DNA from 2 places in the Blautia sp. MSK18_10 genome. Region 2 is predicted to be linked to the other one. Evidence: riboswitches for the same ligand, from Rfam matches in the RefSeq annotation. Region 2 holds a riboswitch; the other holds the start of a gene.
What was found. Region 2 has a riboswitch for ZMP and ZTP ahead of LI074_RS06680 (formate--tetrahydrofolate ligase). Riboswitches for the same ligand answer to the same signal wherever they lie in the genome.

Region 1 (14,859 bases), on a different contig from region 2:
GGCACTCTGTTGCTTCAACACAGAAAGAATGTGGACAGAGAGCAGAGAAAAGCAGAAGCGATCGCGGCATTGGAAAGAGTTCCCACTGTAACACCGACACCTGCAGCTACGCCCACACCTACCCCAACACCGATTCCTACGGTAACGCCCACACCGGTTCTGGAACGGGCTTATGTTTTTAATCCGGAGGATTATCTGGGAACCTGGCGCAGTAAGAACGGCAGGGTTAAGATCAAAATTAAGAAACTCAGTCAGAAGTCGGTTACCTTTACTTATTCACAGACAAATAAGAAAAAGACAGCCACCTGCAAGGCAAAAGTAAAGAAATCCGTCGCAGGAAATGCAACCAGATTCTCGTTTACAGACTCGCTGGGAAATGTAGCAAAGGGTTATCTTACCTTTGATAATGGTCGTCTTTATGTGAATATTAAGACAAAAACAAAAGCGGAGGGTGCAAAAGTCCATCCTTCTGTGGATACTGTTATGATAAAAGAATAAAAGATACAAAAAATATAAAAGGATTCAGTAACATAAACAGTTACAGGAATCCTTTTATATTAAAAAAAGTGATTTTACTTATTTATTCATCTCTTTTTTATCAGTGCGTCCTACCAGATAATCAACACTTATATCGTAATAATTTGCCAGTCTGATAAGCATTTCAACCGGGATATTGCGTGAACCTGTCTCATAGTGAGAGTAGGAACGCTGGCTGATGTGAAGAATTTCGCTGAGCTGTTTCTGTGACATGTCAGCATCTGTACGTAAATCCTGAATACGCTGAAATTTCATATAGTTCACCTCTCTGTTTTGTAGTGTACTCCCAAACATGATCTGTGAAAAGCCTTCGCAGATTATGTACTGAAAAAAGTATAAAACAGAACAAAATGAACGGTTGCAAAACAGAGCAAAATGGTCTATTATAAAAATAATCTTTTTTCTAATCTGATTTCTGAAATAATTTCCAATACAATTTAAGTGATGTAACTATTCAGTCGTCCGCTGTTTGGCGAGACATACAAGCCAAAATTCCATTGCCGCAGGCAATCTGGAATGAATTTTGGCTACGTTACTGTGAACGGAGTGAACAGTAACGAATTGTTATATATTTTTTGGTGAGCATAAATATCGGGGGAGATTTATGCCGGAAGAAAGGAGTTTATATTTGTTTGCAAGTGTATTATCAGCTGCAATTTTTGGGGTGGAAGTATGCCCTGTGCAGGTAGAAGCTGATGTAAGTAACGGACTTCCTTCCTTTATCATGGTAGGATTTCCTTCTGCGCAGGTAAAGGAAGCGCAGGAACGGGTACGCACAGCACTCAAGAATAATGGTTATCAGTTTCCACCAAAGAGAATTACCGTCAATTTTGCTCCTGCAGACATGAAGAAAGAGGGAGCCGGTTTTGATGTACCGGTGGCAGCAGCAGTGTTGGCTGCTTTTGAGATGATCAGCCCTCAGGTTGTCAGCAGAGTTATGATGGCAGGGGAGATCGGTCTGGACGGAGAAATCCATGGGATATCCGGAATCCTGCCGATTGTGTTGTGTGCAAGAAGTTTGGGCAGTCGTTTTTGCGTAGTTCCCTATGAGAATCTGAAAGAAGGAAGACTGATCAGGGATGTGCCGGTAGCAGGAGTAAAAAATTTACGGGAACTGGTCGAGTGTCTTAAGAATCCGGAACCCTATCTGAAGAGGGAAATACAGGAAGAAATTCCTTCTATTATAAATACAGATATGGGAATGGATTTTTCAGACATTGAAGGACAGGAAGGGGCAAAAAGAGCGGCGGAAATTGCAGTAAGCGGATTTCACAATCTTCTCCTTATCGGACCTCCGGGAACGGGCAAAACCATGCTTGCCAGAAGACTGCCGACGATCATGCCTGGGCTTGGCTTTGAAGAAAAGCTGGAGCTTACCAGAATTTACAGTATTGCAGGACTTCTTTCAAGAGAACATCCTCTGATCGATGAGAGACCATTTCGCAGCCCTCATCATACAAGTACTCCGCAGGCAATTGCAGGAGGCGGGCGTAATCCCAGACCCGGCGAAATCACTCTTGCGCATAAAGGTGTACTCTTTCTGGATGAAATGCCGGAATTTTCCAGAGCAAGTCTGGAACTTCTGCGACAGCCCATGGAGGATAAAGTGATCCAGATAGCCAGAGCAAGCGGAACTTACAACTTTCCGGCGGATTTTATGTTATGTGCAGCGATGAACCCCTGTCCCTGCGGTTATTATCCGGATTTAAACAGATGCACCTGTACAGCAGGTGAGATCACACATTATATGGGAAAGATCAGTCGCCCTCTTCTGGACAGAATTGATATCAGCACTGAGGTACCGCCGGTTTCTTTTTCACAGCTTCACTGTGGAAGAAAGGGAGAAAATTCCGCTGCTATCAGAAAAAGAGTGGAAAAAGTACAGAAGATCCAGGAAGAACGGTATAAAGATGAGAAAATAAATTTTAACGGGCAGCTGAAGAGCAGTCTGATCGATAAATTCTGCCCTCTTACAGACAGCGCATCCCGACTTCTGGCAAGAGCCTTTGAAAAAATCGCATTCAGTGCCAGATCCTATCACAGGATCCTGAAGGTAGCCAGAACAATTGCGGATATGGAAGGGGAAGAAATGATTGCCGGTCATCATATCGGAGAAGCACTTTCGTACAGGGCATTTGACAAAGATTCTGTCATAAAATAAAGGTCAGAGAGGTATTTTATATGGAAAGAACTGATGTGAAAAATAATCATACAGAAGAATACAGTACAGGTCAGATACGATGTATTGAGAAATCAGATCCGGAATATCCTCAGATAATGAAGCAGTATTCCTCCATGCCGGCAAAGCTTTATGTAAAAGGCAGACTTCCTGATCCTAAGAGAAGAACGGTGGCAGTGATCGGTGCCAGAATGTGCAGTCCTTATGGAAGGATGCAGGCATTCCGGTATGCGAAAGCGTTAAGTGTAGCTGGAGTCCAGATTATCAGCGGTATGGCACTTGGCATTGATTCAGAAGGACATAAAGGCGCACTGGAAGGAAAGATGCCTACATTTGCGGTGCTTGGAAGTGGTGTTGATGTATGCTATCCGAAATCTAACAGAAAACTTTATGAGAGGATCTTATGGGAAAATGGTGGGATCATCAGTGAATGTCCACTGGGTTCAGGACCTGTTTCCTGGCATTTCCCGGCGCGAAACCGGATCATCAGTGCTTTGTCAGACGCGGTTCTGGTAGTGGAAGCAAAAGAAAACAGCGGTTCGCTGATCACTGCGGGATTTGCACTGGAACAGGGAAAGATGGTCTATGCGATTCCGGGGGCAGTGACAGATGAACTCAGCAGAGGCTGCCATAAGCTGATCTACGACGGCGCAGGGATTGCATACTGTCCGGAAATTATGCTGGAAGAACTTGGAATTTCGATGGAAAAAGTAACACAAAACGGTGAAAAAAACAACTTGGGACTTGCAAGAGATTTGAATATGGTGTATAGTTGTCTCGATTTACGACCAAAAAATCCCGACTACATTGTGAGAAAAACAGGCTTTTCCCCGGCACAGGTAAGCAACTGTCTTGTGGAACTGACACTGCGGGGGCTCATAAGAGAGAGCGGGAGACATTATTATGTAAAAGACAGTTGACGATTTATGATTATTGTGCTTCACGTTTCTGCGGCGCAGGGCGATTTTTATATGTAACAATATCGCTGTCAGGCAATGTGCCCGTTCAGGGACACTGTGAAGAATAACAGATTACGACTAGGAGAGGTAGCATGGCGAAATATCTGGTGATAGTAGAATCACCTGCAAAAGTGAAAACAATAAAGAAATTTCTCGGTGCGAATTACGATGTGGAAGCTTCTAACGGACATGTCCGTGATTTCCCGAAGAGTCAGTTCGGAATTGATGTTGAGCATGATTTTGAACCCAAATATATAACGATCAGAGGAAAGGGAGAACTGCTTGCAAAGCTTCGCAAGGCTGCAAAGAAAGCAGATAAGATTTATCTTGCAACTGACCCTGACCGCGAGGGAGAGGCAATTTCCTGGCATCTGATGCAGGCATTAAAAGAAGATCCGAAGAAGATGCACAGGATTACCTTTAACGAGATTACCAAGACAGCAGTAAAATCATCAATCAAACAGGCCAGAGACCTGGATATGGATCTGGTAGATGCACAGCAGGCAAGACGTATGCTTGACCGTATGGTAGGTTATACCATCAGCCCGCTTCTCTGGGCAAAAGTCAAGAGAGGCTTAAGTGCGGGGCGCGTACAGTCTGTTGCGCTTCGTATCATCTGTGACAGAGAAGATGAGATCAATGCGTTTATTCCGGAAGAATACTGGAGCCTGGAGGGAGATTTTCAGGTGAAGGGTGAGAAGAAACCGTTGCAGGCGAAGTTTTATGGAACAGATAAAAAGATGGATATCCACAGCAAAGAGGAAATGGATAAACTTCTGGCCTCTCTGAAAGATAAAGAATATGAGATCAATGAAGTAAAGAAAGGCGAGAGGATCAAGAATGCACCGCTTCCCTTTACTACAAGTACCTTACAGCAGGAAGCAGCCAAGACCTTAAACTTTTCCACACAGAAGACAATGCGTCTGGCACAGCAGCTGTATGAAGGAATTGATATCAAAGGAAATGGAACGGTAGGTGTGATCTCTTATCTGCGTACAGATTCCACCCGAATCTCAGAGGAAGCAGATGCTGCTGCAAGAGAATATATCACTGCTCAGTACGGAGAGGATTATGTTTCAAAGTCTGAGAAAGCTGTGAAAAAGGGACAGAAGATCCAGGATGCTCACGAAGCGATCCGTCCTACAGACATCAGCCGTACACCGGCTGTACTGAAGGAATCTCTTTCAAGAGATCAGTTCAGACTGTATCAGCTTATCTGGAGACGTTTTGCGGCCAGCAGAATGGCTCCTGCAAAATACGAAACAACATCTGTAAAGATTGGTGCAGACCAGTATATTTTTACAGTCTCTGCCTCCAAGATCATATTTGACGGATTTATGTCTGTATACACAGATGAAGAGGACCAGAAAAAAGGAAATGTTCTGAATCAGAGTCTTGAAAGAGGAATGAAGCTTAGTCTTAAGGAACTGAAACCAGAACAGCATTTCACGCAGCCGCCTGCACATTATACAGAGGCATCTCTGGTCAAGACTATGGAAGAACTGGGGATTGGACGTCCAAGTACCTATGCGCCGACGATCACAACGATCATCAGCCGCCGTTATGTTGCAAAAGAACAGAAGAACCTGTATGTTACAGAGTTGGGGGAAGTTGTCAATAATATTATGAAACAGGCTTTCCCGAGTATTGTAGATGTAAACTTCACTGCGACTATGGAAGGGCTTCTGGACTGTGTGGCAGCAGGAACTGTAAAGTGGAAGACAGTAGTAAGCAACTTCTATCCGGATCTGAAGAAGGATGTAGATGCTGCAGAGGAAGAACTTGAAAAGGTTGATATTCAGGATGAAGTGACAGATGTGATCTGCGAAAACTGTGGCAGACATATGGTGATTAAATATGGTCCTCATGGACGATTCCTTGCATGTCCGGGATTTCCGGAATGCAAAAATACCAAACCATATTTTGAGAAGATCGGGGTGGCATGTCCGAAATGTGGAAAAGAGATTGTGCTTAAGAAAACCAAAAAAGGACGTAAGTACTACGGATGTGAGGATAATCCGGATTGTGATTTCATGTCCTGGCAGAAACCATCAGCAAAGAAATGTCCGAAATGTGGAAGCTATATGGTGGAAAAGGGGAATAAGCTTGTCTGTAGCCAGGAGACATGTGGATATGTAGAGGCAAAGGACGAGAAAGAATAATAACGGATTGTAAATGTTATAAATGGGACTGTTGCAGCAGTTGAAAATGAATTTCATTAATGCAACAGTTCCGTTTTTTGTCTTACAGTCAGTGACTTTCTGACTTTTTGTCTTCAATCCTTTGAATTTTTGATGATGATATTTATTGAATAATATTATAAAAGGAATCTATTTTCAGAAAAGCAAAAATAAATAAAAAAATAGTAAAATTTGTCTTGTAATTTGACTTTAAAACGTGTAAAATCAAAGTATCAGTAATGTTAATAACCATGTGTGTCTGAATCTTCCTTGCGAGCAAAAGAAAGTGACTGCTCATTTATGAAATAATGACAGAAAGATTTCGGATATGTACAGGGTGAAAGGAGGACAATATGAGTGTTCAGCTGCTGGATAGAACAAGAAAAATTAATAAACTTCTGCATAACAGCAGTTCCAGCAAAGTGGTATTTAATGACATCTGTCAGGTTCTGATGGAGACACTGAGTTCCAACATTCTGGTTCTCAGTAAAAAAGGAAAGGTTCTGGGTGTCAGTTTATGCCCGGGAGTAGAGGAGATCACTGAACTGATCGAGGACAAGGTTGGCGGATATGTAGATTCCCTGTTAAACGAGAGATTTCTGGGTGTCCTGTCAACAAAAGAGAATGTAAATCTTCAGACACTGGGATTTGAACATGTATCAAGCAGTTATCAGGGAATCATTAATCCGATAGATATTGCAGGGGAACGACTGGGTACTGTATTTATGTATCGTTATGAGAAACCATATGACATTGAAGATATTATTGTCAGTGAATATGGAACAACCGTTGTAGGGCTTGAGATGATGAGAGCGGTTCATGAAGAGAATGCTGAGGAGGACAGAAAGCAGCAGGTAGTGAAATCTGCGTTTAATACTTTATCTTTCTCCGAACTGGAGGCGATCATCCATATTTTTGATGAACTTGACGGAGATGAGGGAATCCTGGTTGCAAGTAAGATCGCAGACCGCGTGGGAATCACCAGATCTGTTATCGTAAACGCTTTGAGGAAGTTTGAAAGTGCCGGTGTGATCGAATCCAGATCTTCCGGTATGAAAGGAACCTACATTAAAGTGCTGAATGAAGTCATCTTTGATGAACTGGAAGAGATTAAAGCTCAGAGAAATAAGAAATCCTGATATAGAAGCTTCCATAAATAATGAATGCAAGAAGGCTGTCTGCTGTATGGTGGACGGTCTTTTTATTATGTTACAGGAATTATAGCAAGCCTCTTAATTAATGTATTTGAAGACAATTCAACTGAGTGCGAAAGACAAGGAAGATATGACAAAATTATTTGCAAATTAAGAAAACAAAAGAAAAAAAGAGAATATATAAGTAAAAAAGAGAATATAGATTATTTTATAATGATAAAAGCACTTGCGAAATCGACTCATTTTCAATAATATAAGGACAGTGATTAGCACTCGAAGTAAATGAGTGCTAGCAAAAATCGGCAGAATTAGACAGAGTGCCGAAACAGTTGCCGGATATTTTGCGATAACGGAAAGAGTACGGTAACAGGAAAGTTTTAGTTGGAGAATAAAGGAGGATATAGATCATGACATTAGTACCTTTAGGTGACAGAGTTGTATTAAAACAGGTTGAAGCAGAAGAAACAACAAAATCCGGAATCGTTCTTCCGGGACAGGCACAGGAGAAACCACAGCAGGCAGAAGTTGTAGCTGTAGGACCTGGCGGAGTTGTTGACGGCAAAGAAGTAAAAATGGAAGTAGCTGTAGGTGATAAAGTTATCTACTCCAAATATTCAGGAACAGAAGTAAAGATGGATGGCACAGAATACATTATCGTAAAACAGAATGATATTCTTGCAATTGTTAAATAAGCAATATCAAAATAGAAAACATAAATGAAGATACTTATAAGATAATATTTACAGGATGTAACATGAAATACCGGCTAAGTATCAGAAAGAATTCATAGAGATCAAAATTTGAATCAGGAGGTCATATTATCATGGCAAAAGAAATTAAATTCGGCGCAGAAGCCAGAGCAGCTCTTGAAGCTGGTGTAAATAAATTAGCTGATACAGTAAGAGTAACATTAGGACCGAAAGGAAGAAACGTAGTTCTTGACAAACCATACGGTGCTCCGCTTATCACAAACGACGGTGTTACAATCGCAAAAGAAATCGAACTGGAAGACGGATTTGAAAACATGGGCGCACAGCTGATCAAAGAAGTTGCTTCCAAAACAAACGATGTAGCAGGTGATGGTACAACAACAGCTACTGTTCTTGCACAGGCTATGGTTCACGAAGGAATGAGAAACCTGGCAGCAGGCGCTAACCCGATCATCCTCAGAAAAGGAATGAAGAAAGCTACAGATGTAGCTGTAGAAGCAATCAAGAACATGAGCCAGACAATCAGCGGCAAGAAACAGATCGCAAACGTTGCATCTATTTCCGCAAGCGATGAGACTGTTGGACAGTTAGTAGCAGATGCTATGGAAAAAGTTTCCAAAGACGGCGTTATCACAGTAGAAGAATCCAAGACAATGCACACAGAACTTGACCTTGTAGAAGGTATGCAGTTCGATCGTGGATATGTATCCGCATATATGTCAACAGATATGGAAAAAATGGAAGCAAATCTGGAAGATCCATATATCCTGATCACAGACAAGAAGATCAGCAACATCCAGGAAATCCTTCCATTACTGGAGCAGATCGTAAAAGTTGGTGCGAAACTTCTTATCATTGCTGAAGATGTAGAGGGTGAAGCTCTTACAACTCTGATCGTAAACAAATTAAGAGGAACTTTCCAGGTAGTAGCTGTCAAAGCTCCGGGATATGGTGACAGAAGAAAAGAAATGCTTCAGGATATCGCAATCCTTACAGGCGGCCAGGTAATCTCCGAAGAAGTTGGTCTGGAACTGAAAGACGCAACTATGGAGCAGTTAGGACGTGCAAAATCTGTTAAAGTTGCAAAAGAGAACACAGTTATCGTTGACGGCATGGGTGACAAAGATGCAATCGCAAACCGTGTTGCTCAGATTCGTGGACAGATTGAAGAAACAAAATCTGAATTTGATAAAGAAAAATTACAGGAAAGACTTGCAAAACTGGCTGGCGGTGTAGCTGTTATCCGTGTTGGTGCTTCCACTGAGACAGAAATGAAAGAAGCTAAGCTTCGTCTGGAAGATGCTCTTGCAGCTACAAGAGCAGCAGTAGAAGAAGGTATCATCGCAGGTGGTGGATCTGCTTACATCCACGCATCCAAAGAAGTTGCAAAACTTGCAGCAACTCTGGAAGGTGACGAGAAGACAGGTGCAAATATCATCCTGAAAGCTCTGGAAGCTCCTCTGTTCCGCATTTCTGCAAATGCAGGACTTGAAGGTTCCGTAATCATCAACAAAGTAAGAGAATCCGAACCGGGAATCGGCTTCGATGCTCTGAACGAAAGATATGTAGATATGGTAAGCGAAGGTATCCTTGACCCTGCAAAGGTTACAAGAAGTGCTCTTCAGAATGCTACAAGTGTTGCATCTACATTACTTACAACAGAATCTGCTGTTGCAATTATCAAAGAAGACACACCTGCACCGGCTGCTAATCCTGGAATGGGAATGATGTAATTTTTAATAAACGATAAAATTATACCGCAGTATGCTCAGATAAAAATAGTATGTTACTGTTCATTCCGTTCACAGTAACATAGCCAAAATTCATTCCAGATTGCCTGCGGCAATGGAATTTTGGCTTGTATGTCTCGGGATTTTGGCATATTCATGCCAAAACACCTCGCGGAACAGTGGTGTGTGAACAGTAACAATAGTACAGGTGGAATATGTGAAACGGAACCGTCGTCATAGACGATGGTTCCGTTTTGTGATATAATGCAGAAAAACAGCATGATGAATAAAATATAATTGTTAAATATGCTGTGCAAAAAAAGCTGCTTTCAACAGCTGAACAAATGAAAAGGAGACGAAACAATGGGCGACTTGTATTCAGAATTACTGGTAAAGAAAGATAAGACGGCTAAAGACAGCCTGCTCAAATACGGTCTGATCGTTTTGACAGTGCTGGCAGTATTTGCCGGACTTATCATCACACCGCTGGCACTGATCATTGCCGTAGCACTTGGAATTGCATGCTACTTTGTAATTCCGAAAACAGATGTAGAATATGAATATCTGTTTATCAATGGCGATTTTGACATCGACATGATCATGTCAAAGACAAAAAGAAAGAAAGTAAAGAGCTTCAAATTATCAGAAGCAGATCTGGCAGCACCGCTGGATTCCCACAGAATGGACTATTACAACGGAAACCAGAACATGAAAGTACTGGACTTTTCATCAGGAAATCCGGAGCATAAACGCTTTGGTGTTATCACAAGACTGGACGGAAATTTATGCAAGATCATCCTGGAACCGGATGAGGCACTTGCACAGGCTATGAAAAATTCAGCACCGAGCAAAGTTTTTTTGGATTGACATAGAATCTGATTTTTGTTACACTTGTTGAAAATAAAAGGACCAGTTGCTGGTTCCTTTTTACATTACAATAGTAATTTAATTTCATATACGCAAGGGAGGAAATGCAATGGGTACTATCATTGGTGAAGGCATTACTTTTGATGACGTGCTGTTAGTTCCGGCATATTCAAAGGTAATTCCGAATCAGGTAGATGTCACAACTTACTTAACAAAGAAGGTTAAACTGAACATTCCTATGATGAGTGCAGGAATGGATACAGTAACCGAGCATCGCATGGCAATCGCTATGGCGAGACAGGGTGGTATTGGTATTATTCATAAGAATATGTCCATTGAAGCGCAGGCAGAAGAGGTAGACAAGGTAAAACGTTCTGAGAACGGTGTTATCACAGATCCTTTCTATTTATCTCCTGAACATACACTTAAAGACGCAGATGAGTTAATGGCAAAATTCCGTATCTCCGGTGTGCCGATCACAGAGGGCAGAAAACTGGTCGGAATCATTACTAATCGTGATCTGAAGTTTGAGACAGATTTCAGCAAGAAGATCAAAGAGTGCATGACTTCTGAGGGACTGATCACAGCCAAAGAAGGAATTACACTGGAAGATGCCAAGAAGATTCTGGCAAAATCACGTAAAGAGAAATTACCTATTGTAGATGATGACTTTAACTTAAAAGGCTTAATTACTATTAAAGATATTGAGAAACAGATCAAATATCCTCTGGCTGCAAAGGATGAGCAGGGACGTCTTCTCTGCGGTGCTGCGGTAGGAATCACTGCTAATGTACTTGCACGTGTTGATGCACTTGTAAAGGCATCTGTAGACGTGATCGTAATTGATTCTGCACATGGACATTCAGAGAACATTCTGAAGGCTGTACGCGAGATCAAGGCAGCATATCCGGAACTGCAGGTAATCGCAGGTAACGTAGCAACAGGTGCTGCGACAAAGGCTCTGATCGAGGCCGGTGTAGATGCAGTTAAGGTTGGTATCGGACCTGGATCTATCTGTACCACACGAGTTGTTGCAGGTATCGGTGTTCCGCAGATCACTGCTGTTATGGACTGCTACGAAGCTGCAAAAGAATACGGAATCCCGATCATTGCAGACGGTGGTATCAAGTATTCCGGAGATGTCACAAAGGCAATCGCAGCCGGTGCGAATGTCTGCATGATGGGAAGCATGTTTGCAGGATGCGACGAGAGCCCGGGAACATTCGAACTGTATCAGGGCAGAAAATATAAAGTATACCGCGGTATGGGATCTATCGCAGCTATGGAGAACGGAAGTAAAGACCGTTACTTCCAGGAGAATGCGAAGAAACTTGTTCCGGAAGGCGTAGAAGGACGTGTTGCTTACAAAGGACATGTTGAGGATACTGTATTCCAGCTCATGGGCGGTCTCCGTTCCGGTATGGGATATTGTGGAGCAGAAACTATTGAGAAACTCAAAGAAACAGGCAGATTCATCAAGATTTCTGCAGCGTCTCTTAAGGAATCTCATCCACATGATATTCATATCACAAAAGAAGCTCCGAACTATAGCGTAGATGACAAATAATAAATTTCAGGTGTAATATATGCCCCGGCTGGCTGCTGATGGAAAGAAATAAGATTTCCAGGCATGCCGGCCGGGGTATTTTTTGCAGGGAGTAAAATCCCGTAAGAGAAGGTAAAAATGCAAAAGCATATAAACAAAAAGAAAAAAACAGATACCAGAACAGGGAAAACTGCAGTAAAAAAGAAAAACAGCAGGTCGAAAAAACGAAAGAGCAGCAGAGTAAGGCAGAGAAATCAGAGAATTCTTATGAGCCTTATGCTGCTCGTGATCATAGTTCTGAGTGGGTGGATCATAATAAATCGGGCCAGTGAAAATGGATGGAGTATTGGGGACTTTTTACATAATTCTGACACGATGGTTTCTGATGCGGAACAGTCAGGAACAGATAATGCGGATTCTTCAGGCGGACCGGAACAATGGCAGAAAGAAGGGGCGCCGTACATAGATGTGGAACTGCTGACACCGAATGAATATTCCAGACCGCAGATTCCTATTGAGAGTGTACAGTATATTGCCATTCATTATACTGCAAATCCGGGGGCAACAGCCATTGCAAACAGGAACTACTTCGAGAATCTGGCGACTACTCATGACACAAAGGTGAGCAGTCATTTTGTAGTGGGGCTGGATGGGGAAGTGGTGCAGTGTATTCCTACGTCAGAGATGTCCTATGCGACGAACTCACGTAATGTAGATACTTTGTCCATCGAGTGCTGTCATCCGGATGAGACGGGGAAATTTAATGAGGCAACTTATGATTCGGCAGTGAAGCTTTCTGCGTGGTTGTGCGTGCGGTTTGGGCTTACATCAGAGAACGTGATCCGGCATTATGATGTTACCGGAAAAAACTGTCCGAAATATTATGTGGAGAATCCGGATGCATGGATACAGATGAAATCGGATATTGCGGCGCAGATTGATGTTGATTATGGTTTGCAGGATGTTCAGTAAAACGAAAATTCAGCACAGTACAAAAAAATTTGCCTTGAAATCCACAAAGAAGTATTGTACTATAATAACAACGTGTGATTTTTTTTCACGACAGTGCCTGCATGACTGGCGGAAGTAGGATTACCTACAGGGAGTGCAGCGAGTATATGAGCCGACCGCCTGGGCAGCCTGGAAATTATTCAATGAATAAATAGGTTTCCCAGGCTTTTTTTAACCTTATTTTTAACGAAAAGGAGAAAAATTATGGAAATGTTATCACTGGAAAAAGAACTGAAAGAGAATTCCTATCCTGGCAGAGGAATTGTGATTGGACGTTCCGCAGACGGTAAGAAAGCAGTGACAGCTTATTTCATCATGGGCAGAAGCGAGAACAGCAGAAACAGAGTATTTGTAGAGGATGGTGAGGGAATCCGTACCCAGGCATTTGATCCGTCCAAACTTACAGATCCGAGTCTGATCATCTATGCACCTGTACGTGTACTGGGAAACAAAACAATCGTAACTAACGGAGATCAGACAGATACCATTTATGAGGGAATGGATCATCAGCTTACTTTTGAGCAGTCCTTAAGAAGCAGAGAATTCGAGCCGGACGGTCCGAACTATACACCTCGTATCTCCGGTGTTATGCACGTAGAGAACGGAAAATTCAACTATGCAATGTCAATTCTCAAGAGCAACAACGGAAATCCGGATGCATGTAACAGATACACATTTGCATACGAGAATGCCATTGCAGGAGAGGGACATTTCATCCATACTTATAAATGTGACGGAAATCCACTTCCAAGCTTTGAAGGCGAACCGAAACTGGTAGCAATTCCGGATGATATAGATGAGTTTGCAGAACTTCTCTGGAACAGCCTGAACGAAGATAACAAAGTATCTCTGTTTGTAAGATATATTGATATTGAGACAGGTAAGTACGAAAGCAAGATCATTAATAAGAATAAATAATAGTCACTTACTGAGTACAGATAGTGCTCATAGATTATTGTGAACATAAGACGATGCTTTCGCAGTAAGAAATTATTTACAGGAATTAATTTTAAAATACTTATTTGGTTCATACGGAGGATTTATATAATGAAAGAATTCGAATTAAAATATGGCTGTAACCCGAATCAGAAACCTGCAAAAATTTATATGGCAGACGGATCTGAGCTTCCGGTAAAGATCCTTTCCGGGAGACCGGGATATATCAATTTCCTGGATGCTTTTAATGGCTGGCAGCTGGTATCCAATCTGAAGAAAGCAACAGGACTTCCTGCAGCTACATCTTTTAAACATGTATCTCCTGCCGGTGCTGCTGTAGGACTTCCTCTTACAGAGACTCTGGCAAAGATCTACTGGGTAAATGATATGGACTGGAAGAATTTTTCGCCATTAGCATGCGCTTATGCAAGAGCTCGCGGTGCTGACAGAATGTCCTCTTTTGGTGATTTTATTTCTCTTTCTGATGTGTGTGATAAAGATACAGCACTTCTAATCAAGAGAGAGGTATCTGACGGTGTTATTGCACCTGGATACACAGAGGAAGCACTGGAGATCCTGAAGCAGAAGAAAAAAGGAAACTACAATGTGATCCAGATCGATGAGAACTTTGTACCGGCTCCGCTGGAACACAAAGAAGTATTTGGTGTAACTTTTGAGCAGGGCCGTCAGGAGCTTGAGATCGATGATGCAATGCTTTCCAATATTGTGACAGAGAATAAAGAGCTTACAGAGGAAGCAAAACGTGATATGAAGATTTCTCTGATCATCCTGAAATATACACAGTCCAACTCTGTATGTTTCGTAAAAGATGGACAGGCTATCGGTGTTGGTGCAGGACAGCAGTCACGTGTACATTGTACAAGACTTGCAGGACAGAAGGCAGACAACTGGTTCCTTCGCCAGTGCCCGAAAGTGCTGAATCTGCCATTTAAAGATACAATTTCACGTGCGGAACGTGACAATGCCATTGATGTTTATATCGGGGATGAATATATGGATGTACTTGCTGATGGTATGTGGGAGAAAACT
Region 2 (14,859 bases):
TGAGTGCATCGCATTTTTCCTTTGTCCTGCTTGCGATCATAATCTCTGTAAAAACATCGCTGTTCTGACAGCATTTGCGAATTGCCACTGAAGCTACCCCACCACATCCGATTACCAATAATCTGCTCATAAACTGTTTTCCTCCTCTTCCAGTAAATCTTCTACATATTTTGGAAGCATAAATGCTCCTCTGTGAAGGTTTGTTGTATAATACCATGTTTCTATATTAAGATTATCAAACCTCTCCGGCCTGAAATCTTCCAGTGGATGATATTTCTTTGATGCAAATCCAAAAAGCCAGTATCCCGAGGGACAGGTAGGGATATGTGCCTGATAAACCCTGCTCACCGGAAATGACCGGAAAACCTTTCTGTGCATCTTTCTGCATTCCACCTCATCCTCATCATAAAAAGGACTTCCATGCTGATAAACCATGATTCCGTCATCTCTGAGAGCCTTATAACAGCTTCCGTAGAATTCCTTTGTAAAAAGTCCCTCTGTATGTCCCAGCGGATCTGTGGAATCATTGATGATCAGGTCATATCTGGCCTTTTTATTCCGCAGGAACCGAAGGCCGTCTTCATAATAAATGTTGACTCTCTCATCCTTCAGTCCCTGGGCAATATCCGGAAACATCTCCGCACATACATCCACAAACATTTTATCGGATTCCACCACATCAATGCTCTCAATCTGTGGATAATGGATCAGTTCTCTGGCAACTCCACCGTCACCGCCGCCGATGATCAGAACATTTTTTACATTGGGATGTACTGTCATTGGCACATGCGTGACCATTTCATCATAAATAAATTCATCTTTATCAGAGAATACGATCTCACCGTCCAGAGCCACAAATCTTCCAAATTCTTCAGACTCAAACACATCGATTCTCTGAAATTCACTTTCCCCTGAAAATAACTGTCGGTTAATCCGGACAGAAAGCTTTACATTTCCTGTATGGAACTCGGAATACCATAATTCCATGATCAGATACCCCCTTTCAGGACCTGAAGATGTTCTACCTTCGGATCCTCCATTCCCTGCATGGAACAGCCTTTGTCTCTTGCATAAAGAATGTATTCTACAATTTCCTGTGTCACCATTTCTCCAGGAGCAAGAATCGGGATTCCCGGAGGATAACACATAACAAATTCACCGCTGATCCTGCCTGCCGCCTGTTCCATGGGCAGAGATTCTTTCTCCGCATAAAATGCCTGCTGTGGAGACGCCACCACTGCAGGTGCGATATATTCCCCGGAAAGCATACCTGTGCTGTCCTTCTTATACAGACGTTCAATATCAGCCAATGCCCCTACCAGTCTCTCAATATCCTGAAGCCTGTCTCCGATGGAAATGTAAGCCAGAATATTACAGATATCTCCAAACTCGATCTGAATATCATATTCATCTCTGAGAAGATCATAAACTTCAATACCTGCCAGCCCATTTCCCAGTGTATAAATGGAGAGTTTTGTAACATCAAAATCAAAAACACTGGTTCCATTGATCAGATCCATACCATATGCATAATAACCGCCGATCTCATTGATCTCCTCTCTGGCATACTGCGCCATCCCTGCAACCTTTTCAAAGGATTCCTCTCCCCTGAGTGCCAGATTTCTTCTGGAGATATCCAGACTGGACAACAGAAGATAAGAAGCGCTTGTGGTCTGAGTCAAATTGATGATCTGGCGCACTTTCTCTGCATTCATACTCTTATTCAAAAGCAGCAGCGAACTCTGTGTCAGACTTCCGCCGGATTTGTGCATGGAAACTGCCGCCATGTCAGCACCTGCCGCCATTCCGGACACAGGAAGGTTTCTGCCGAAATAAAGATGGGTTCCATGAGCCTCATCTGCCAGCACCTTCATTCCTCTTGCATGAGCCTTCTTTACGATAGTCCGCAGATCCGAACAGATTCCATAATAGGTAGGGTTATTTACAAGAACTGCCACCGCATCCGGATTCTCATCCATAGCCTTCTCCACCTGACTGACTTCCATGCCAAGGGAAATGCCCAGCTGCGCATTCACCTCCGGGTTTACATAAACCGGAATTGCACCGCACAGTACCAGGGCATTGATGGCACTTTTATGTACATTTCGCGGCAGAATGATCTTATCCCCTGCCTTGCAGACAGACAGGATCATGCTCTGCACTGCAGATGTGGTTCCTCCTACCATAAGGAATGCATGCGCTGCGCCAAAAGCATCTGCTGCAAGCTCCTCCGCTTCTCTGATCACCGAAACCGGGTGGCAGAGATTGTCCAGCGGCTTCATAGAATTAACATCCAGCCCCACACATTTCTCTCCCAGCAACTGTGCAAGCTCCGGATTTCCTCTTCCTCTTTTATGTCCCGGCACATCAAAGGGAACGACTCTCTTCTTTCGGAAACGTTCCAGTGCTTCATATATGGGCGCATGCTGTTGTCTTTCATAATCCATTTGACATGTTCCTCTTTTCCTGTCGTCATGTACCGGCAAATACAGTTCTATCATTCAGCAATTGTATACTGCCTCAAACCGGCACAATGATTCAATTATTTCTATATATATATTTGCTATATCTGCACAAAAAAAGAAGCAGATAAGTTCATTCACCATCTGCTTCTCTCATGATCTATAGAATTTCTCAGGCTCTGTCTCTTTATATACTGACCGGATTTCCCGTATAAATCCGTCTGTATCCTGTGCCTGTTCCCGTATTCTGAAATATTCATGACTGCTGTCGTCTTCAATCGCTGGCAAATATATGCTATGCTCTTATTGACCGTTTCACAAGATGATGTGTGCTTACGCACTGATTATTATAAAGTAATCAACTTATAAAATTTGAGCTTCTAACTCAATCAATAATGTGGTGTCTCCCACCCGGCAACTGCCCCGCCTGTCCGTATGGCTTAACATTCAGAAACTGTCTCTGAATGTGAGCAAATATTTGCATGAAAACGATAGTGTCTTTTCATACTAAAATTTAGAATAACATATCTTCTGAACTGTTGTCAATTCCATTTTCCATATTTTGCACTAGAGCGTGTCTGAAAAAGGCTTTCTGCAAGATGTGCGTCACAATTTGTGGGATATTTTGCCCGGATGAGGGCGCCGTAGCGGGCTACGGCAACTGAATTCGGGTGAAATATCCCGCAAAGTGGGGGCGTGCAGATTGCGGGAATGATTTTTCAGACACGCTCTAGCTTTACCCGCTTTTTATATTTTCTTCATTTATCAGGGAAAACTGTGTTTATTTTTTAACAATTTCTTCCCTTGAGAAAACGTATTTTCTTTCATTACCAGGGATTACGATTCTCTTCTCTTATCAATTTGCACAACTTTTATCCAGTTTACTCACATTTTTTGACGTTTCAACAAAAATTTTCTTGACATTTTTTTCTCAAAATGATATATTGTATTCATCAATTGAAAGAACCTTCGAGTACTGACGGAAAGAGTGGAGTGCAAACCACGTGGAGTCGGAGGTTTGCGGGAGCCGACCGTCTGGGCAGTATTTGAAATATTCAGATACTGGCCTTTTTTTATAACTTTCAGGGCAGAAATCAGGAATACCAGGCAGACCGGCCAATACTTCTTTCAATTAATAATTGTTGCTGATCGCGGAGTGAACAGCAACAGAAGTTTTTCATGTTATGCGGAAACGAAAGGAGAAAAACAATTATGGGATTCAAATCAGACATTGAAATTGCACAGGAATGCGAGATGCTTCCAATTACTCAGATCGCAGAGAAAGCAGGTATTGACGACAAATATCTGGAGCAGTACGGAAAATACAAAGCAAAAATCGACTACAATCTTCTGAAAGAAAGTGATAAGAAGGATGGAAAATTAATCCTCGTTACAGCTATCAACCCAACTCCAGCAGGAGAAGGTAAAACTACTACTACTGTAGGTCTTGCAGATGGTATGCAGAGACTTGGCAAGAGTGTTATGGTAGCTCTTCGTGAGCCATCCTTAGGACCGGTATTCGGTGTAAAAGGTGGTGCAGCAGGCGGCGGATATGCACAGGTTGTTCCTATGGAAGATATTAACCTTCACTTCACAGGTGACTTCCATGCCATTGGCGCAGCTAACAACTTACTTGCAGCTATGATCGATAACCATATCTTCCAGGGCAATGCATTAAACATCGACCCACGTAAGATCACATGGAGAAGATGTGTAGATATGAACGACCGTCAGCTTCGTAACGTAGTAGATGGTCTTGGCGGAAAGACAAACGGTATGCCTCGTGAAGACGGATACGACATCACAGTTGCATCTGAAATCATGGCAGTTCTCTGTCTTGCAAGCGACATCAAAGACCTGAAAGAAAGATTATCCAAGATCATCATCGGATATACATACGGAAAAGTTTCCGAGCAGAAACCTGTAACAGCAGGTGACCTTCACGCAGAAGGCGCTATGACAGCCCTGTTAAAAGATGCTCTGAAACCAAACCTTGTACAGACTCTGGAACACGTTCCTGCAATCGTACATGGCGGACCATTCGCAAACATCGCTCATGGATGTAACTCTGTAACAGCTACAAAGATGGCTATGAAGCTTGCTGATTATGCAATCACAGAAGCTGGTTTCGGTGCTGACCTTGGTGCTGAGAAATTCCTTGATATCAAATGCCGTATGGCTGGTTTAAAACCAAGCGCAGTTGTAATCGTAGCTACAGTACGTGCCCTGAAATACAACGGCGGCGTTGCTAAAGCTGACCTTAACAATGAAAACCTGGAAGCTCTTGAAAAAGGTATCCCGAACCTGTTAAAACACGTTTCCAACATCAAAAACGTATACAAACTTCCATGTGTTGTTGCTATCAACGCATTCCCTACAGATACAAAAGCAGAGCTTGACTTTGTAGAAGCTAAATGTAAAGAACTGGGCGTTAACGTTGCTCTTTCTGAAGTATGGGCAAAAGGCGGCGAAGGCGGAATCAAACTTGCAGAAGAAGTTATCCGTCTTGTTGAAGAACCAAACGACTTCTCCTATGCATATGAACTGGAAGGTTCTATCGAAGACAAACTGAACCAGATCGTTCAGAAAGTATATGGCGGTAAGAAAGTAGTTCTGACAGCTAACGCTCAGAAACAGGCGAAACAGTTAGAAGCTCTTGGCTTTGGCAACTGCCCGATCTGTGTAGCTAAGACACAGTACAGCTTAACAGATGACCAGACTAAACTGGGTGCTCCTACTGACTTCGAAGTTACAGTACGTAACCTGAAGATTTCCGCTGGTGCAGGATTCATCGTAGCTCTTACAGGCGAGATCATGACAATGCCAGGTCTTCCTAAAGTTCCGGCTGCTGAGAGAATCGACGTAGACGAGACAGGTAAGATCACAGGTCTGTTCTAATCCGGTTGAAATCAGTCGAATAATTCAAAAATATAAAAATCATATTTATATATGATATGTGTCCAGACGATTTTACAGGCGGGAAGATTTTCCCGCCTGTTTTTTTCTTTATTTTTTTATAAGATAATCTTTTCCGGAAATACCAGGTTCCGTCATATGGACCGGATCCAGAATGCGATTAAGTTCATCCTCGTCCATAAGCTTTTCTTTCAGAATCAGACTTCTTACAGATTCGCCTGTCTTAATTGCCTTTTTTGCAATATCCGCAGCCTTCTGATATCCAAGATGGGGGCTGATTGCAGTGATAATACCTACACTGTTTTCTACCAGATAACGGCATCTTTCTTCATTTGCCGTAATTCCTACAATACAATTATCCACCAATGTCTGGACTGCATAGCCAAGAGTATCGATAGACTGGAACATGCAATAGAAAATAATCGGCTCAAACGCATTTAATTCCAGCTGACCAGCCTCTGCAGCCATGGTAATGGTAACATCATTACCAATAATATTAAAAGCAACCTGATTCACTACTTCAGGAATAACCGGATTAACTTTACCTGGCATAATAGAAGAACCATTCTGTTTTGCCGGAAGATTAATCTCCCCAAAACCAGTACGTGGACCGGAGGACATCAGACGGAGATCATTTGACATTTTGGAAAGAGTTACCGCACATGCTTTCACAGCACCGGAAACGGCTACAAATGGATCCAGATTCTGAGTGGAATCAATCAAATCAAAGGCCTGTATAAAGTCCATTCCTGAGATTTCAGTAAGATTTGGAACAATTCTTCTCAGATAACCTTCATCTGCATTAATTCCCGTTCCAATAGCAGTGCCTCCCATATTAAGAGTCCGCATTTCATCCATTGCTTTATCCATTCTGTGGATATCACGCATGATTGCTACCGAATATGCCTTAAATTCCTGTCCCAGACGAATCGGCACTGCATCCTGCATCTGTGTACGCCCCATTTTTATTATGTGATCAAACTCTGTAGCTTTTTCATTAAGAGCATCATATAGGCGAAGAAGCTGTTTTTTCAGATTCTGCAACAAACGAAGAGAAGTCATTTTACCGGCAGTAGGAATAACGTCATTGGTAGACTGTCCACAATTCACATCATCGTTAGGATTTATAATTGTATAATCGCCCTTTTTTCCTCCCAGTATCTCAATCGCGCGATTTGCAATTACTTCATTGGCATTCATATTTAAAGATGTGCCAGCTCCTCCCTGAACAGGATCCACAATAAATTCATTATGGAATTTTCCTGAAACAATTTCATCACATGCCTGGACAATCGCCTGTGCTTTTTTCTTCTCAAGAAGCCCCACCTCACAATTGGTTATCGCTGCTGCTTTTTTTATGTATGCAAGACTGTTAATAATTTCCGGATGCATATTCAACCCCGTAATGTGGAAATTTTCAGCCGCACGTAAAGATTGTACTCCATAATATACATCTTCCGGAATATCCTTTACACCAATAGAATCCCTTTCTACACGATAGTCTGTTTTTTTCATAGTTATTCGCCCTCCCATGTATTTGCCCTCATTATATATCTCTGCTATAATATAATCAAATACATATATTTTTATAAAATATATAGTGTTTAAATTATATATCGGAGGAGTTTATATGTTTCAGGGAATGGAATACATCTATGAGGTCTACAAGGAAAAAAGCTTTTCCAAAGCTGCTGCTGCTCTTTTCATTTCGCAGCCTTCTTTAAGCGCCAATGTAAAACGTGTGGAAAACCGTATTGGCTATCCTATTTTTGATCGAAGTACCAAACCTTTACAGTTAACTGAAGTCGGAAAACATTATATACAGGCTGTTGAAAAAGTCATGGATATTGAAAATAATCTCGAAAACTACCTACTGGATCTGGGAAATCTCAAAACAGGAACTCTTAATGTAGGTGGCAGTAACTTTTTTTCTTCGTGGATTCTGCCTCCCCTTATTGCTGATTTTTCCCAAAAATTCCCCCATGTTCAAATTTCTCTTGTAGAAGAAAGTACAGCAAAGCTATCCCAGTTTCTCCAGGCCGGAAAGTTAGATCTGGTGATTGATAACTGTATTCTGGATAACCAGATTTTTGAACGTTATATCTACCAGAAAGAACAACTTCTTCTTGCAGTTCCCAAAAATTATTCAGTAAATACCAGACTGCAGAAATATCAGATTCCTATTGAGGAAATCCGGAACGGGCAGTTCCGTTCTTCTCATATTCCTTCTGTTCCATTAAACAAATTCGAGAACGAACCATTTATTATTCTTCGTTCAGATAATGATACCGGTAAGCGTGCACTTACCATTTGTCAGGAAAATCACTTTTCGCCTTCTGTAGTATTTCGCCTGGATCAGCAGATGACTGCCTATAATATTGCATGTTTGGGAATGGGTATCACTTTCATCGGGGATCTTCTGCTCTCCAGAGTTCCAACAAATTCAGAACTTGTTTTTTATAAGCTGCCCGGTCAGAGCAGTAAACGCACTGTGTTTTTTTACTGGAAGAAAGGCCGCTATATCAGCAGAGCCATGGAAGAATTCCTGAAGCTGCCCTTTTCCTGATATGTCATAATCAAATAGGCTATGGTGATTGGTCATCATCAGATGTACGTCAAAATGGGGTTGTTGTGCTAAATAAGCACAACAACCCCAGTATGTCAGGCAGATATTCGATTAGAACAGTGGCTTCATAGCCGGATACAGAGTTCTGAACTTCTGATATCTCTCTTCATATTTTGCAACCAGTTCAGGATCCGGTTCTACTGTATCAACAACTTTGGCAAATTTCTTACCGATGGTTTCTACATCCGGGTAAGCACCACAGCCTACTGCTGCCAGCATAGCTCCACCCATGGACGGTCCTTCTTCGTTCTCCAGAACATCAACCTTCAGGTTCATAACGTTTGCAATGATCTTCTTCCACAGTGGGCTCTTAGCTCCGCCACCGCAGATCTTGGTTCTCTCAATCTTGATTCCAAGGCTTCTTGCAACTTCCAGGGAATCACGAAGACCAAAGGCAACACCTTCCAGAACAGCCTGTGTCATGTCTGCTCTTGTGCTGTCCATGGACATCCCGAAGAATACACCTCTTGCATCAGGATTATTATGAGGTGAACGTTCTCCCATCAAATATGGAAGGAAGAATACATGATTCTCTCCCAGCTTCTGAATTGGAGCCTGCTCTGCTGCGAAATCCTTTGTCTGAAGAATCTCCTCTGCCCACCATTTGTTACAGGAAGCTGCGCTGAGCATGCATCCCATCAGATGATAGCTTCCATCTGCATGACAGAAAGAATGAAGTGCGTTATTTTCGTCCACACCAAAGTTTTTACTGGAAATAAACACAGTTCCGGATGTTCCAAGAGAAATATTACACTGACCGTCACCAACTGTACCTGTTCCTACAGCAGCTGCCGCATTGTCACCTGCACCTGCAACAACTTTTACATTCTCACTGAATCCAAGTTCTTTCGCAATCTCAGGTTTCAGAGTTCCTACTACTTCCCAACTCTCATACAGTTTCGGAAGCTGCTCTTCTGTGATTCCACAGATCTCCAGCATTTCTTTTGACCAGCAGCGGTTCTTCACATCAAGAAGAAGCATACCGGAAGCATCAGAAACATCTGTACAAAAAGAACCGGACAGACGATATGCCAGATAATCCTTAGGAAGCATAATCTTTACTACCTTCTTAAAGTTCTCAGGCTCATTTTTCTGCATCCAGAGGATCTTCGGTGCTGTGAAGCCTGCGAAAGCAATATTTGCTGTATACTGTGAAAGTTTGTCTTTTCCGATCACTGTATTCAGATATTCTGTCTCTTCGCCTGTACGTCCGTCATTCCAGAGGATTGCAGGACGGATTACATTATCATCTTTGTCAAGAGTTACAAGGCCATGCATCTGGCCACCAAAACCAATTCCTGCTACTTGAGTTCTGTCAATATCCTTTGTCAGTTCTTTCATGCCTTCCATGCTCTGTATGAACCAGTCCTCCGGTTTCTGCTCAGACCAGCCCGGATGTGGGAAGAATAATGGATATTCTCTGGATACGATGTTACAGATTTTTCCTGATTCTTCCATAAGAAGAAGTTTTACAGCGGAAGTACCAAGATCAATACCGATATAATACATAAGTGCGCTCCTTTTCTATTTCTAATCTAATACATCCCAGAGCAAAGCCCCGGGATGCCTTTAATATAGTGTCAGTTTATTTATTCTGTATTCAGATTCATTCACATCACATGAACATTAATAACCCGTTTTACTGATTTCTCATTAACCCCATGGATTCTCTGTCGGATATCTTACACCTGCCGGCTGGTTGTATCCAATCTTCTTAACATCCAGTCCAAGGAATTTCACTACCTCATAGAATGCTTTTCCGTAATGTCCAAACATAACTGCTCCATGATGCGGATAGTTGCCCTCGATCAGTACGTGACGGTAGAATCTTCCCATTTCTTTGATTGCGAAAATACCGATACCACCGAATGATCTTGTAGGTACATCCAGTACTTCACCTTCTGCAACATAAGAAACCAGCTCGCCCTCGGAATTGCACTGTAAACGATAGAATGTAATGTCAGATGCAGCGATATCACCTTCAAGAGTTCCTCTTGTGAAGTCTGGTTCAGATCCTGCCGGCTCAAGAAGTCTGTGCTGGATCAGCTGATATTTAACAGCTCTGGAATCACACATCTTGCATGCAGGAGTATTTCCACAATGGAATCCCATAAATGTATCAGTAAGCTTATAATCGTATTTTCCTTTAATATCTTCATCATAGATATACTGTGGAACAGAGTTGTTGATATCAAGCAGTGTAACTGCATCATTGGAAATGCAAAGTCCGATGTACTCGCTGAGTGCTCCGTAGATATCAACCTCACAGGATACCGGAATTCCTCTGGAAACCAGACGGCTATTTACATAGCAAGGTTCAAATCCAAACTGTGACGGGAATGCAGGCCAACATTTGTCAGCAAATGCAACGTATTTTCTTGCTCCCTTATGAGCCTCTGCCCAGTCAAGAAGTGTAAGCTCAAACTGTGCCATTTTCACATTAAGGTCAGCATAATATTTGCCTTCGCCCATCTCTTTTGCCATATCTGCACAAACTTCCGGGATACGAGGATCATTTTCATGCTCTTTGAAAGAAACAAGAAGATCAAGCTCTGAGTTCTCTTCAATCTCAACACCCAGCTCATAGAGGCCTTTAATAGGTGCGTTGCATGCGAAGAAGTCCTGTGGACGTGGTCCGAAAGTAATGATCTTAAGATTGCTGACACCGATGACTGCACGTGCAACCGGTACGAAATCAGCGATCATCTTTGCAATATCATCTGCTGTTCCAACAGGATATTCCGGAATATATGCTTTCAGATGACGCATTTTTAAGTTGTAGGAGCAGTTAAGCATACCACAGTAAGCATCACCTCTGCCGTTGATCATATCACCGTCACCTTCTGCTGCTGCTACATACATACAAGGTCCGTCAAATCTCTCTGCGATCAGAGTTTCAGGAGTTTCAGGTCCGAAGTTTCCAAGGAAAACAACCAGCGCATTACACTCTGCTTTGTTTACATCTTCAAGAGCTTTCTCCATATCCTTCTCGTTCTCAACAGTTACAGGACATTCATAAAGTTCACCTTTATAAGTTTCCTTGATTGCTGCACGTCTCTTTTCAGAAAGCTGAATCGGAAAACAGTCACGGCTTACTGCGATTAATCCAAGTTTTACTACTGGTATATTGTTCATAATATAAATTCCTCCATATTTGATATGTATTTATATGATTTTGTTATTCATTTACTATATTCTGATACTCTACTGCCACAGATTCCGAGCAACTCAGTCAATGGTGATATTCTCTCCACGAAGTCCGTTTACTGCACCCTCGATTGCCGCATCTTCATGTGCAATGAGCCATTTGTTCTTAGCTGTCAGCAGGCTGTCCTCGCCTGTCTTAGCTGTCTCAAATGTAAGATCTGTATTGGTTCCTGCCGGAAGTACGACTACACACTGGAAACCGCCATCCTGTACATTGCATGGCGCATAATGAAGTGTAGTTGCATATACTTCAATACCTGTTCCTGCAGGTACCAGGAATGCTTCGATCTTAGAAGTATCATATGTAAAATCATCTGTGATATCCTGCTGGCTTCCGATAAGCAGCACCAGATCTGTTACCGCTACATTGATCTCTGAACTGCGGTGATATTCTACTGCATTTAATTTCTTATTATGTCCGTTGCAGTATCCAATTTCGATCGGGATTCCGCCAAATCCTTTATTCTGCAGTGCTTTTGCTACATCCAGAGCTTCCAGCTCCTCAACAGATGGTACATAAACCACATCATCCGGAACCGGTGTATGTTTCATTTCTTTGAGAAGAGCACTGAAGTCATACCCTTCAAGCACCTTTCCATATTTACGGAAGGAAGCATCTGTTACATTCTGAATTTTCACTTCAAAAACCTCCTTATATTCTGTAGATATTACGTTTTCTTGACTGTGCTTAGAATATATCAGAATAAAGGGTACTTTTCGCCAGTTTTCTTGTCTAATCTATAGCGTTTTTTTGACCTTTTTCATTTATCTGTTTTCGCATCTCACTTGGAAGTACCCCATATCTTTTCTGAAATTCCCCGGAAAAACCCCTGCTGCTGCAAAATCCATTATCTAGTGCAATCTGACTAATTGTATGGTCTGTATTCAGCAAATCCCTGTACGCATATGCCATACGGATATCCTGCAGATAAGTTTTATAGTTGATTTTTGCATATTTTTGGAACATTCGCGACAAATATGCATCCGAGTATCCAAAAGTAGCCGCCACATCAGAAAGCTTCAGTTCCTCCCTGTAATGCTCACGCATATATGTGGTGATTTTTGACAATGCATCCAGACGGCGGCTGTGTCGGATATCCTTCTCCCTGGTCTCTGTCACACGGTAATCCTTCACCAGGATATACATAATCTCGTAAAAAATAGAAATTGTCCGGAACTCATATCCAATTTTCCGCTCGGAATACACATGATATAATTTACGAAGCAAAGAAGCCAGTTTCTTATCCACCAGCTCCTCCTGCCCCCGAAAACGGATATATCTCTGAGCAGTAAAATAATTCTCAAACTGTTTCAGAGGAATCTGCAGAACTACTGTTTTATTTTTCTCCACAGCATGGATAGAGTGGGTCTCATTGGAATTAATGATTATCTGCTCTCCAGCTTTCAGCGGATATTCATCCTTATTTACAAAAAAATCCAGGCGCCCCTCCATCACAGCAAAAATCTCTACAGACGTATGCCAGTGCTTCTCACGCACATAATTGCCATTTCCTCCTTCAAAAAGAAAAACCTTAAACGGAAATCCCTCATTAGGAATGATCAGTTCATGCTGAAACTCCATATATATATATTCACCTCCTAATAAAATACCGCAGTATCCGGACATTCCAGCATACTGCGGCTATTTTGATAACTATCCAGCTTTCTGCATACCAAATCTGCTGGATGATCCTATTCTTCACATAGTCCCACCCACTGCTTATTGCTTTTCGCAATTGAAGCAGGGGACTTACTTGATTCGGTTAAGATAACACATTATTTGCAGAGCTCTGCCACAACCTGATTAATCACCTTTCCGTCTGCTTTTCCCTTCATATCAGCCATAACAGCCTTCATGATCTGACCCTTATTTTTCGTCGCAATCACATCTGCAAATTTTTCTTCCAGATATGCTTTTACCTCTGCTGCATCCATCTGTTTTGGCGCATATTTGGCAATCACATCATATCTTGCCTGGTATTCAGCCTTCAGATCCTCGCGGCTCTCCGGACAGGTATCCAGCTGTTCTTTCACAGTTTTCAACTCTTTCAGAATAACTCTGTCCACCAGATCACTCTTAATCTCATCACGGCATCCCTCATCGATCGCTACCTTCTTTACCGCAGAGATCAGAGAGGAGACTGCTTCTTTTGTTACTTTATCTTTGGCTTTCATAGCTGCAACCATATCTTTTCTTAATACTTCTAATTCCATTTTATATTCCTCCTCGTTTCCTGTATGATTCTTTATCTCAAATCATCTTTCTATCCATCAGCATACCACTATTTATCTGAAAATCCAATGCTAATTTGCCTGGAAATTAAATTTATGTGGAAGTTTTCCCTCTTTTTTATAGACACTTTTATACAATTCTTTCCAGACTTTCCCCAGGGAATCCTCTCCTTCACGAATATCCTCTGGTATGAGACCACCTTTACTTTCCAGTAGATCAAGCGCCTTTTTATCTTGTTTCAGCCCATGAAGTGCCTGGACATACCCAAGTTTCAGTCTGCTGTCTTCTTGTTCTTCTTTATCCAATTTCCGATAGAAATGACTTAATTCTTCATATTTCTCTGCCAGCAAAAGAATTCTGAATCCTTCTTTCAGATAGGACAGTTCTTTTCGCTCAAACGCCATTCCCTGAAGGATATATCTGCCAGCCTGATCCTTTTCATTCTGCATCAGTTTTACACAGCTAAGACCATGGAATGCCCATGCACTTTCTCTCAATTTGAGCGAATCCTCAAAAGCTTTCTCTGCCTTCCCGTAGTCTTCTTTTCGATAATATCCCAGCCCAAGCTGATAGTACGCATACCAGCTCTGTGCATTTTCTTCCATATGAGCTTCCAGAAAATCTACATTTGTCTCATCTATCATAAATTCATCTGGTGCTTCCAGTGGTTTCGGACAATGCAAAATTCCTGTTTCAAAAAAATGCTTCCATTTTTCCAAACCTGCCTCTTCTTTTGAATTTTCAGCTTGAGATTCATTTACAGCTTTCATAGAAAATTCCAGATGTTTTGTACTTTCTCCATGCACTGTAAGTGCCCCATATCCGCTTCCTCTATATACTGTCTGCGCTTTCTTTCTTGACGTCTCTTTTGATGTTTCCAGTTTCTCTTTCAACTTTTCGTGAAGTCCTGTCTCAAGAATCTTTTCGGTTACCAGAACTGTACGTTCCCTGTATTCTTTCTCCAGCACATCTTCAGAAATCTGAACAGAACCATACTGTTCCATCCACTCCCAGGCTGTGTGAGGCGCCATCGGAATACATCCATACTGTGTCTTTCCAAGTCCTGCCTGAATCTCCAGATAACGTCCTGCCTTATCTGTGAGATACTCCTGCCAGTGATTAGACGCATCCTGATTTCCCCAGGAAAAAAGCTTTCTGCTACGTAAACGATCTGTCGAAATCTGCAATAAACCATAACCGGTTTCATCTATATTTGCTATATATTTCGGACATCCAGCCGGAATATCAAAGAAGTAATCTACAGATTTTTTTATAGCAGTATAATCAGAGATATCGATATTCTCTACTATCGGAAGATCTACCTTCGTAACCTGTGTTCCTCTTGATGTAAATGCCTGTACTGCCGGCACAACAACTCTTCCGTTTTCGTATTCCGGAACCGCCATATTACTCCA

Region 1: it holds a riboswitch for ZMP and ZTP, as region 2 does, so the genes downstream of both, LI074_RS11205 (IMP cyclohydrolase) here and LI074_RS06680 (formate--tetrahydrofolate ligase) in region 2, are expected to answer to the same signal.

Annotation. Positions count from the first base shown of each region.
Region 1 is NZ_JAJCGT010000026.1:4,172-19,030, reverse strand. It holds gene LI074_RS11260 (hypothetical protein) at 1-498, shown strand, start outside; gene LI074_RS11255 (helix-turn-helix domain-containing protein) at 577-792, opposite strand; gene LI074_RS11250 (YifB family Mg chelatase-like AAA ATPase) at 1,166-2,698, shown strand; gene dprA (DNA-processing protein DprA) at 2,719-3,636, shown strand; gene topA (type I DNA topoisomerase) at 3,768-5,837, shown strand; gene codY (GTP-sensing pleiotropic transcriptional regulator CodY) at 6,209-6,994, shown strand; gene groES (co-chaperone GroES) at 7,417-7,701, shown strand; gene groL (chaperonin GroEL) at 7,833-9,452, shown strand; gene LI074_RS11220 (DUF6106 family protein) at 9,813-10,316, shown strand; gene guaB (IMP dehydrogenase) at 10,426-11,883, shown strand; gene LI074_RS11210 (peptidoglycan recognition protein family protein) at 12,001-12,834, shown strand; ZMP/ZTP riboswitch at 12,926-13,006, shown strand; gene LI074_RS11205 (IMP cyclohydrolase) at 13,078-13,791, shown strand; gene LI074_RS11200 (phosphoribosylaminoimidazolecarboxamide formyltransferase) at 13,921-14,859, shown strand, end outside.
Region 2 is NZ_JAJCGT010000011.1:23,279-38,137, forward strand. It holds gene LI074_RS06660 (saccharopine dehydrogenase family protein) at 1-130, opposite strand, end outside; gene speE (polyamine aminopropyltransferase) at 127-987, opposite strand; gene LI074_RS06670 (aminotransferase class I/II-fold pyridoxal phosphate-dependent enzyme) at 990-2,447, opposite strand; gene LI074_RS06675 (hypothetical protein) at 2,616-2,750, opposite strand; gene LI074_RS17775 (DUF6783 domain-containing protein) at 3,005-3,097, opposite strand; gene LI074_RS17780 (DUF6783 domain-containing protein) at 3,074-3,127, shown strand; gene LI074_RS17785 (hypothetical protein) at 3,174-3,254, shown strand; ZMP/ZTP riboswitch at 3,425-3,510, shown strand; gene LI074_RS06680 (formate--tetrahydrofolate ligase) at 3,675-5,360, shown strand; gene LI074_RS06685 (aspartate ammonia-lyase) at 5,469-6,911, opposite strand; gene LI074_RS06690 (LysR family transcriptional regulator) at 7,009-7,944, shown strand; gene xylB (xylulokinase) at 8,056-9,513, opposite strand; gene LI074_RS06700 (L-fucose/L-arabinose isomerase family protein) at 9,658-11,139, opposite strand; gene LI074_RS06705 (DUF4867 family protein) at 11,233-11,850, opposite strand; gene LI074_RS06710 (AraC family transcriptional regulator) at 11,945-12,793, opposite strand; gene LI074_RS06715 (GatB/YqeY domain-containing protein) at 12,988-13,425, opposite strand; gene LI074_RS06720 (DUF5107 domain-containing protein) at 13,516-14,859, opposite strand, start outside.